Regions from separate parts of the Janthinobacterium sp. OK676 genome, predicted to be linked through region 2. Evidence: predicted binding sites of a transcription regulator. Region 2 holds the regulator's gene; the other holds the start of a gene.

Region 1 (5,583 bases), on a different contig from region 2:
GTGGGTCTGGACCCGGATCTGGCGAAACTGCCGGCCGAACTGCGCGATCTGCCTGATGGAATCACCACCTTTTGCACGCGCATCATCGACGCCACGGCCGACCTGGCCTGCGCCTTCAAGCCGCAGATCGCGTATTTTGCCGCGCTGGGCGCGGAAAAGCAGCTGGAAGACATCTGCCGCTACGTGCGCGAAAACTACCCGCACATCCCGCTGATCCTCGACGCGAAACGGGGCGACATCGGCGCGACGGCCACGCAATATGCGCGCGAAGCGTTCGAGCGCTATGGCGCCGATGCCGTCACGGTGAACCCCTACATGGGCGAGGATTCGCTCGACCCTTACCTGGCGTGGAAAGACCGCGGCGTGATCATCCTGTGCCGCACCTCGAACCCGGGCGGCTCGGACCTGCAATTCCTGAATACGGATGGCGAACCGCTGTACCAGCGCGTGGCACGCCTGGTGGCCGAGAAATGGAACAAGAATGGCCAGTGCGCGCTCGTCGTCGGCGCCACCTTCCCTGAAGAACTGGCGCAAGTACGCGCCATCGTCGGCGACATGCCGCTGCTGGTACCCGGCATCGGCGCCCAGGGCGGCGACATCGCCGCCACCGTCGGCGCGGGCCAGACGGCCAGCGGCATGGGCATGATGATCAGCTCCTCGCGCGCCATCATCTACGCCACGCCGCAGGACGGCGAAGACTGGGCCGACGCGGCGCGCCGCGTGGCGATTGAAACGCGCGATGCCATCAATCAACATCGTTCGGTTTAAGCACCATCCATCAAAAATGTAGGTCGGGTTAGGCCCGTGGCCGTAACCCGACAACACCGCTAACGTCCACAATGTTGTCGGATTACGCGGGCCTTCGGCCCGCTAATCCGACCTACGGCTGCAAATTGAGCGCGCGATGTGATCAAAGCGCACCGTGCGGGCTGAAAAATTACATTCAGCAGGCCTCACAGCGTCTAACAAAACCGTAGCGAGCGGAAGGGAGAGGTGGTCGAGAAGCGCAACCGTACTCTAGTACGGTGAGCATCGCAGGCCACCTATACCGACGCGCAGTAGGTTTGGTTAGGTGCGACTAATCGCGCATGGGCGCCACCATCTCCACGTAGTCGTACAGCTCGCCTAAAATCTCTTCTCCCCGCTCATCGACCGATTCCGACAGCACGTCGATTTCCGTAAACAGCATTTCGATGGTGCGGGCGCCGCCGTCGCCGTCGAACAGGCGGGCGGCGCGGTGCTGCTCCCAGCGCAGGCTTTCCGCCTCGCTCAGGGTTTGCGGGAAATTGCGCGCGCGGTAGCGGAACAGCAATTCCTGCAGGCGCTCGTCGGCAAACGAAGGGCGGGCCGTGGCCAGCTTGGCCGGTGTTTCGCGGCGCAAGGATTCCAGCAGGCGGCGGTCGTCGTTGCTGACGAAACCGTTGTACAAATCCTCATCCACGTCCAGCGCGACATTCGCGCCCGGGCGCTGGAACACTGCGGCCCAGATCGCATCCATGTTCGGCGCCGCGGCGGCAAATTGCGCGTTGATTTTCGCCGCGTCCACGTCGATGCCCCATTGCGCGGCCATGGCCGGCGACAGGGTTTTTAAATTGCCGACCAGCATGGGCGACTTGTTCAGGTGCACGCTTTTCACGGGCAGGCGCGTCATGCCTTCCGGCATGGCTTCCTTGCGCGTGAACAGCCGCGTGCGGATGGTGTCCGCGTCCAGTTCGAACAGTTCGCGCGGATCGTAGGCGCAATCCCAGACGAGGATCTCGTTCTTGTTGCTCGGGTGCGTGGCCAGCGGCCAGACGACGCCCAGGCAGCCCCGTTCGGCGGGGAACATGCCGGACACGTGCAGGAAAGGCTGGCGCTCGCCGGCGGCCAGGTGCATGCCCATTTCGCTGGCGACCCGGTCCTTCTTGTGCAGGGCCAGGCAGAATTCGAACAGTTTCGGCTGTTTCTGCCTGATCAGGCGGGCCAGGGCGATGGTGGCGCGCACGTCGGACAGCGCATCGTGCGCCGCTTCGTGGACCAGGCCATTGGCCTTGCTCAGGTGTTCCAGCTTGAAACTGGTCTGGCCATCGTCGCGCTTGGGCCATTGAATGCCTTCCGGGCGCAGCGCGTGCGTCATGCGCACCACGTCGAGGATGTCCCAGCGGCCGCAATGGTTCTTCCATTCGCGCGCGTACGGGTCGATCAGGTTGCGCCAGAACAGGAAACGCGTGACTTCATCGTCGAAACGGATGGTGTTGTAGCCCACGCCGATGGTGCCCGGTTCCGAAAAGGCCGCTTCGATGGTGGCGGCGAACTGGTGCTCGGGCACGCCCAGCTGCAGACATTGCTGCGGCGTGATGCCCGTGATCAGGCACGATTGCGGGTCGGGCAGGAAATCATTGGCAGGCTGGCAATACAGCATGATCGGCTCGCCGATCTCGTTGAGGTCCTCATCCGTGCGGATGGCGGCGAACTGGGCCGGACGGTCGCGGCGTGGCTGGGCGCCAAAGGTTTCGTAATCGTGCCAAAGAAAGGTCTGCTTAGTCATTGATGGTCATTACTTGGTTACTTGATTGGTTATCCGGGCCCGTAAAAGAGCGCCGCTGCTACAGTTTTCTGAAAACCTGCCGATACTACACGAGAGGATGGTCATCACTGCGTTTCCCGCATGGTGGCATACATTGCCCGTTCAAGGAGGCCTATCGTGTCAATTCCCATCGCCGCTAGCGGCAATTCCACCCCTTCCGTGACTTCCGTCAGTACGGGCGTTGCCGGCAAGGACGATAAAGTCCAGCAAAAGGACGGCGTCAACGCTGAAATGAGCGTCAACGATCGCACGAAGCTGCAATTGAACGCTTCCATCATGCAGGCCTCGCTGAACGTGTCGATCGGTTCCGAGAACGAGCCGCTGGCGCTGCTGTACAAGACGGCCATCACCAACATCAATGAAGCGCTGAAGAGCCAGTACGGCGACGACGCGATCCAGAACGCGGCGTCGCAGGACAATAGCGCCGAAGCGACGGCGAGCCGCATTGTATCGCTGTCGACGGGTTTTTTTGACGCCTTCAAGCAGCAGAATCCCGACATGGACGACGATACGGCCCTGACCAAGTTCATGGACACCATCAGCGGCGGCATGGAAAAAGGCTTCAAGGAAGCGCGCGATATCCTGGGCGGCTTGAAAGTGTTGAAAGGCGATATCGCCGGCAATATCGACAAGACGTATGAACTGGTGCAGAAGGGCTATGCGGATTTCATCGCCGCGCACAGCAGCAAGAAGGATGAGGCCGCCAAGCCGGATACTTCCAAGCCGGCCGACAGCAAGGCTGCCTGATCAATATTGCGCCGGAAGCGCCTGAGAAAATGTCCAGGGCCAGGCGCGTTGCCGGAGGCAGTACGAATGTACGACGAGGCAATGCAACGACGCCATGGGCGTTTTATCAGGTGCTTACGCGGTTGCGTCCGCTTGCCTTGGCGCGGTACAGCGCCGCGTCGGCCGCCGCGATCAGCGCATGGTCATCCTGTTCGGCCGCCAGGCTGGCCACGCCGAACGAACCCGTGATGTGCGGCAGCGCGCTGCGCATGTCGGCGAAGATGACGGCTTGCCGCATGCGTTCGCACAAGCGTTCGGCTACCCGCAGGGCCACGTGTTCGCTGGTATCGGGCAAGATCACCATCATTTCCTCACCACCGTAGCGCACGGCAAAATCCGTCGGCCGCAGGGCCGCGCCCAGCACTTGCGCGGCGATGCGCAGCGCCTGGTCCCCCGCCTGGTGGCCGTGCGTGTCGTTGAAGCGCTTGAAATGGTCGAGGTCTATCATCACCAGCGACAGCGGCGAGGCGCTGGAGTGGGCCGTGACGATCATGTTCGGCAGTAAATCGGTGAGCCAGGCGCGGTTGTACAGGCCCGTCAGGCTGTCGACCATCGACAGCTGGCGGTAGAATTCGCCCAGTTTCTGCCGGCGGCGCAGCAGGGCATTGGCGGCGCGGATGCGGAAGGACAGCAACCGCAGCAGGTTGCGCGCCAGGCCGTTCGACTGCTCGATCAATTCCCAGACGACGGCCGCGTCGATCACCAGCAAATCAGTTTCTTCCAGGGCGGAAATGGCGGCCAGGTTGCTCGCTTCATCGAGCACCGATTGTTCACCCACGCTTTCGCCGGGCAAGACCTTGCTGACGGTGCCGTCATCCATGCCCGTGTGGGTGTCGGCTGCCACGGCCAGCGAGCCGCGCAGGACGATGTAGAGGCTGGCGCCTTGCGTGTCGGCAATGGCTTCGCCCGCTTCGAGGCGCATGACGGGGCAGGGCGCCAGCATGGCGGCCGTCTGGCTATCCGCTCCATCGCGAAATAGCTGTAAATCGCCGATGTTGCAGCCTGAAGCGCCGAAGTTGCCGATCTGTTCCACAATCACACTTTCAAAAAGCCGGCGCGCGAGCAGGGTGCCGGTAGCTTCATGATAGCGTAAAGCGGCCTTGGCCGTAACGGCAAAGGCTTGCTTGATGTCACTTACTGTGAGAAATACGACAATTATTTCATTGTCGTGTTATTAAGCTGAAATGCTTGTGGTTTTATTATTGGTATTGCCGCGCACAAAAGGCGGGCCAGATGTGCAAAGGCAGCCTTGAACGGCTGCCTCAGTCTCTGGAAATCCTGCAGGGGGGAGTTACTCGGCGGTTTCTTCCGCTTCGGCCGTATCGATCACGGCATTCTTGCCGGTGGCGTGGCGCTTGCTGTCTTGCAGGCGGCCCAGGGCGCTATCGATGGCGCGTTTCAGTTTGTCGGTGGCGCCGGCGACGGATTGATGCACGGTGGCGTTTTGCTCAGTGACGGCAATTGGTTGATAGCCGGCAACGCGCGCTTCCATGACGCAGCGGATATCGTCTGCGCCGCCTTTTGGGCCATTCGTGTCGCTGAGGTGGACTTCGATGCGGGTCAGGTTGTCGCGGAAGCGGCTCAGTGCGCTTTCAAGTACGGATTGCACATGTTCGTTCAGTCCAGCGGTGTTGGCGATGGTGCTGTCGGTATGAATATTGATTTGCATATGCTTACTCCTGTCAATTCAAAAAAAACCCATCTCAGGCGTGCTGCTGCCTGGTTGCTGCCTCATGCACACGACCTCTGTGCATGGAACTTATCTTACTCCTCTTTCCAGTATTTCAAGAGGGTGCGCACGATTAAGATGAGCTTAACCCTTCAGCCAGGTCAAGTTTCCACTACGAAATTATTCAACCATTGATCAGGCCTGCGGCAATATTGATCGACAGCCCCAGCACGACCAGATTGAAGAAAAAGCTCAGCACGGATTGCCCCAGCACGATTTGCCGCATCAGGCGCGTCTGGACGGAAACGTCCGACGTTTGCACGGCCACGGCAATGGTGAACGAGAAATACAGGAAATCCCAGTAATCGGGGTTTTGCTCGTCGTCGGGAAACTTCAGCGGGCGCAGCGCGGGGTCGGCCTGGTAATACAGGTGGGCATAGTGGAAGCAGAACAGGGTGCCGACGAGGAACCAGGAGCCGACCAGCGTGAGTATCGTCAAGCCGTAGTGCAGCGCGCGCGCGTCCGGTGTCATGTCCTTCATGGCGGACAGTTGCGAGACGAT
Region 2 (5,583 bases):
GCTTGCCCGCCACCTGGATCGACGCCAGCCTGCGCGACCAGGCCCAATCGATGGGCTACACGGTCGTCGATGCGGGCACCGTGGTGGCCACGCACCTGAATCACCTGATCACCTCGCATGCGTCGGAGTTGCTGGGCCGCGCGGAAGTGCAGTCCTTGCTCGATCACCTGGGCAAGGACGCGCCGCGCCTGGTGGAAGACCTGGTGCCGAAGATGCTGTCGCTGTCGGCCCTGCAAAAAGTGCTGCAGAACCTGCTGGCCGAAGGCGTGCACATCCGCGACATGCGCACCATCATCGAAACCCTGGCCGAGTACACGGTCAGCACGCAAGACCCGAACGAGCTGACGGCGCTGGTGCGCGTGTCCCTGGGCCGCGCCATCGTGCAGCAACTGTTCCCCGGCGCGGCCGAACTGTCCGTGATGACGCTCGACAGCCGCCTCGAGCGTTTGCTGATGCAGGCGATGGGCAATGGCGGCGACGGCGCCGGCATCGAGCCGGGCCTGGCCGACACCATCGCCCACCAGGCGGGCCTGGCTGCCCAGCAGCAGGAAGCGCTGGGCCTGACGCCGGTGCTGCTGGTGCCGGCGCCGCTGCGCGCCCTGCTGTCGCGCTTCCTGCGCCGCGCCTTGCCGCAACTCAAGGTGCTGTCGCATGCGGAAGTGCCGGAAACCAAGACGATCCGCGTCACGGCGCTGGTGGGCGCGCAGTAGTTATCTTCATTAGTACCGGGGTCAGACCCGCCGGGTCTGACCCCAGCCTTCGTTTGGGTCAAGAAAAACATCAATTTCCTCCCGGCAAACTGAATAACGGGTACTTTCCCGTCCTGTTCCTTCGATCGTTTCCTGCAAGCATCGCTAATAATGGAAACTGTCCGGGTGATCTGTGTCCATGTGGAAGACAGCACTCAAGCAACAGGAGTCGATGATGGTCACACAGTTCAGCCAATATTGCGCCACCCCCGCCTTGGGAGGCCGGTCATGAATGTGAAGAAATTTACGGGCGCCTCGTCGCGCGATGCGCTGCGCAAGGTGCGCGAAGCGCTGGGCCCCGATGCCGTGATCCTGTCGAACCGCCAGGCCGATGGCGTGGTGGAAATCCTCGCGCTGGCCAATGACGATGCCGCTTCGCTGGCGTCGCCGCCGGCCGCGTCCGAAATGGCCCAGCCCCGTCCCCAGTTGCAGACCCAGTTCGCCACGCCGCAGCGTCCGGCCGCCCCGGCCCAGCGCCCGGCCGCGCCACGTCCTGCCGCGCCGCGCCAGGCTGCCTCCGAGCCAGTGGACATGGCCCGCATGCAGCAGATGATGGCCAGCGCGCTGGCGCACGTCAAAGAGAACGCCGCCGCCGAGATGAGCGGCATGATGAATGAAATCCGCGCCATGCGCGGCATGATGGAAACCCAGCTGGCGGAAATTTCCTGGGGTTCGACGCAGCAGCGCGAGCCGCAAAAAGCCGTCGTGCTGCGCGAAATGCTGGCCGCCGGCTTTTCCGCCAGCCTGGCGCGCTACCTGATCGACAAGCTGCCCGCCGGCCTCGACGGTGCGCAAAGCATGCGCTGGATCAAGACGGTCCTCAGCCGCAACCTCAATACGGTGGCCAATGAAGACGCCATGCTCGAGCAGGGCGGCGTGTTCGCCCTGGTCGGCCCGACCGGCGTGGGCAAGACCACCAGCACGGCCAAGCTGGCGGCCCGCTGCGTGATGCGCCACGGCCCGGAAAAGCTGGCCCTGATCACCACCGATGCCTACCGTATCGGCGCGCATGAGCAACTGCGCATCTACGGCAAGATCCTTGGCGTGATGGTGCATTCCGTGAAGGATGAAGCGGACTTGCGCATCGCCCTGAAAGAATTGAAGAACAAGCACACGGTGCTGATCGATACGGTGGGCGTGAGCCAGCGCGACCAGATGGTGACGGAACAGGTGGCCATGCTGTCGGGCGCCGGCGCCGACGTGAAGCGTTTGCTGTGCCTGAACTCCACGGCGACCCAGGAAACCCTCAACGAAGTGGTGCGCGCGTATCAAGGCAGCGGCCTAGCCGGCTGCATCATGACCAAGCTCGATGAAGCGGCCTCGATCGGCAACGTGCTCGACGTGGTGATCCGCCAGAAGCTGAACCTGTTCTATGTGTCGAACGGCCAGCGCGTGCCGGAAGACCTGTACCTGGCCGACCGCGGTTACCTGATCGACCGCGCCTTCAAGCTCAAGCGCGACTCGGCGGCCACGCAGTTTTCCGATGCCGAACTGCCGCTGCTGATGGCGCAGGCGGCCGCCCGCAACAATGAAGCGCGCGGGGTGCATCTTGGCTAATTTTGATTTCGACCAGGCCGAAGGCTTGCGCCGCATGCTGGCCGGCCCGCAGCCGCGTGTCATGACGTTCCTGTCGGCCACGCCGCAGGACGACAAGGGCGCCATGCTGGTCAACCTGGGTGCTTCGCTCGCCTACGGCGGCAATGACGTGCTGCTGCTCGACGCCAGCGGCGGCAGCGATGGCGTGGCCGCGCGCCTGGGACTGGCGCACGGCGCCAGCCTGCGCGACGTGGCGCGCCAGCAGTGCGGCTTGAACCAGGTCATCCATCAGGTGCCGCAAGGCTTCGGCGTGGCCAGCCTGGGCGCGCGCAACCATTTGATGGACAGCATGGACTACGCGGGCGAAGATGAACTGCGCCGCCTGGGCAAGACCTTCGACGTGCTGGCGCGCCAGAGCGGCATCGTGCTCGTCGACGGCGTCGTGGCAGAAGAGGGCGCCTGTTTCCCCGTGCCCTTGATGGCGTCGTCCGATATCGTCGTGCAAGTGTCCACCAGCGCCACCTCGATCAAGGCGGCCTACTGCCTGATCAAGCGCTTGAGCCAGGAACTGGGACGCCGTCCGTTCGGCATTCTCGTCACCGGCGCTTCCGAATCCGAGGCAAAAGTGGTATACGATAATATGGCACAGGCGGCGAGCCGTTACCTGGCCGTGAAGCTGACGTCGATGGGTTCGGTGCCTGCCGATGAGTATCTGCACCGCGCGGCGCGCCTCGGCCGCAGCGTGGTCGATGCGTTTCCGCTGGCCGGCGCCTCGGTGGCGTTTCGCGGCCTGGCCGAGCGGCTGGCCCGTTCGGCGGCGCCGGTGCTGGGCGGCACCTTGTACCAGACGGGGAGCGCCCACCAGTTCAGCGCCTGAAGCCAACCGTAGCACCAGATAAGACGAGAAAACAATAAGCAGCCTATGTACACGGTCAAAGGGAAATCGAACAAGGACTATTTGCTGACGGAGCACATTCCGCTGGTGAAGCGTCTGGCGCACCATATGAAGGCGAAATTGCCGCCTTCGGTCGAGGTCGATGACCTGATCCAGGCCGGCATGATCGGCCTGCTCGATGCCATCAGCCGCTATGAAGAAACGCATGGCGCGCAGTTCGAGACGTATGCCGTGCTGCGCATCCGCGGCGCCATGCTCGACGAATTGCGCACCAGCGACTGGCTGCCGCGCAGCATGCGCCAGAACATGCGCAAGATCGAGGAGGCGATGAGCACCTTGCAGCAGCGCCTCGGCCACCCGCCGACCGAGTCGGAAGTGGCGAAACTGCTGAAAATGTCGCTGGCCGACTACCAGGAAATGCTGGGCGACGGCGGCGGCCACCAGCTCGTGTACTACGAAGACTTTCACGACCCGGACGGCAATGACAGCTTCCTCGACCGCCACTGCGTGGACGAGGACAGCGACCCCTTGCGGTCCCTGCTCGATACCGATTTTCGGCAATCCGTGATCGATGCCATCGATGCGCTGCCGCCACGCGAGAAAATACTCATGGGCCTGTACTACGAAGAAGAGCTGAACCTGAAGGAGATCGGCGCGGTGATGGGCGTGTCGGAATCGCGCGTCTCGCAGCTGCATACCCAGGCCGTCGCGCGCCTGCGCGCAACCTTGAGGGAGCAGGCGTGGACTGGTCCAGCGTAATCGGGCTGGCGCTGGCGCTGGCGGGCCTCTTGGTCGGCCAGGCACTGGAAGGCGGCAAGATGGCCTCCCTGCTGCAGCCGGCCGCCTTTGCCATCGTCATCATCGGCACCTTCGGCGCCGTACTGCTGCAAACGCGGCTGCGTACTTTCGTGCGCGGCCTGGAAATGCTGCGCTGGGTCTTCCTGCCGCCGGCCGACACGCGCGCCGCGCTGGCGCGCGACATCGGGCAATGGAGCCTGACGGCGCGCCGCGACGGCCCGCTGGCGCTCGAGCGCCTGATGGAAAACACGGCCGACCGTTTCAACGCCAAGGGCTTGCGCATGATCGTCGACGGCATCGCGCCCGACAAGCTGCGCCAGCTGCTCGACGTGGAAATCTCCGCCTATGAGATGGCCGAGCGCCAGGCCGTCAAGGTGTGGGAATCGGCGGCCGGCTATTCGCCCACGATCGGCATCCTGGGCGCCGTGCTGGGCCTGATACACGTGATGGAAAACCTCACCGACCCAAGCAAACTGGGCAGCGGCATCGCCGTGGCGTTTGTCTCAACCATCTATGGCGTGGGCCTGGCCAACCTGCTGTTCCTGCCGGTGGCGAACAAACTCAAGGCCATCGTCTCGCGCCGCGTGCTGCAGTACGAAATCACGGCCGCCGTGCTGTACGACATCGCCACGGGCGACCATACGCGCATCATCGAAGAGCGCGTTTCCAGCCTGCTGCACGAGCACTGACCATGATGCGGCGCGCGCGCAGGAAGTATGACGAGGAACCGGACAACCAGGACCGCTGGCTGATCTCGTACGCCGACTTCATCACCCTGCTGTTCGCGTTCTTCGTCGTGATGTACGCGATTTCGCAAGTCAACGAAGGCAAGTACCGCGTCTTCCAGAACGCCATCGGCCAGGCCTTCAGCCTGGAAAAGGGTGCGCCGCCCATCGTCATGGAAGCGCCGCAAGCGATCCCGCTGCCGAACCCCGCCCTGAAACGCCGCACGGAAGCCATCCGCCGCGAGCGCGAACACATGACGCGCCTGGCGCAAGACTTGACGTCCACGCTGGCGCCGCTGGTCAAGGAAGGCAAGGTGCGGGTCACGCAGACGAGCCGCGGCGTGAGCGTGGAAATCAATGCCAGCGTGCTGTTCGACCCGGGCGCGGCGCGCCTGACGACGGAGTCGGACCAGGCCCTGCGCGCCGTTGCCGTGCTGCTCAAGGACGATACGCACGACGTGCAGGTGGAAGGGCATACGGACGTGCAGCCGATCAGCAATTCCAATTTCGCCTCGAACTGGGAATTGTCGGCCGCGCGCGCCAGCGCCGTGGTGCGCCTGTTCATCGCCAGCGGCGTGCAAGCGTCGCGCCTGACGGCCGTCGGCCACGCCGACAACATTCCCGTCGCCCCCAACGACACGGCGGAAGGGCGCGCGCGCAACCGCCGGGTCGCCGTGACGATCTTGTCGGGCATCCCCGAAACGGTGACGGAAGTGCCGACGGCGCCGCCGGCCAACTAGGACGGGCTTGCGGGCCGGCGCCAGTCCGGCGGATCGGGCGCGTGTCATTCGCTGGTCATACTGGAATGCTAGGCTGTCGCACTTCTTTTCAGCCTCCAGGTCGATCCCATGTCTTACTCCAGAACGTTGCTTCCTTCGGC

The links. The regulator FliA, encoded in region 2, starts transcription of late flagellar genes. The targets are predictions, from matches to a motif close to CTAAAGTTTNNNNNNNNNNNGCCGNTA.
Region 1: the regulator FliA is predicted to act here: its motif matches at 2,586-2,612, upstream of BLU39_RS20125 (DUF5610 domain-containing protein).

Annotation. Positions count from the first base shown of each region.
Region 1 covers NZ_FNHA01000010.1:272,750-278,332, forward strand. Annotated here, with positions in the region: gene pyrF (orotidine-5'-phosphate decarboxylase) at 1-768, shown strand, start outside; gene sbcB (exodeoxyribonuclease I) at 1,079-2,527, opposite strand; gene BLU39_RS20125 (DUF5610 domain-containing protein) at 2,684-3,313, shown strand; gene BLU39_RS20130 (GGDEF domain-containing protein) at 3,420-4,385, opposite strand; gene BLU39_RS20135 (HPF/RaiA family ribosome-associated protein) at 4,644-5,021, opposite strand; gene BLU39_RS20140 (DUF1345 domain-containing protein) at 5,206-5,583, opposite strand, start outside.
Region 2 covers NZ_FNHA01000002.1:597,294-602,876, reverse strand. Annotated here, with positions in the region: gene flhA (flagellar biosynthesis protein FlhA) at 1-710, shown strand, start outside; gene flhF (flagellar biosynthesis GTPase FlhF) at 978-2,306, shown strand; gene BLU39_RS06305 (MinD/ParA family ATP-binding protein) at 2,299-3,162, shown strand; gene BLU39_RS06300 (RNA polymerase sigma factor FliA) at 3,208-3,939, shown strand; gene BLU39_RS06295 (flagellar motor protein) at 3,921-4,667, shown strand; gene motD (flagellar motor protein MotD) at 4,673-5,443, shown strand; gene BLU39_RS06285 (CehA/McbA family metallohydrolase domain-containing protein) at 5,552-5,583, shown strand, end outside.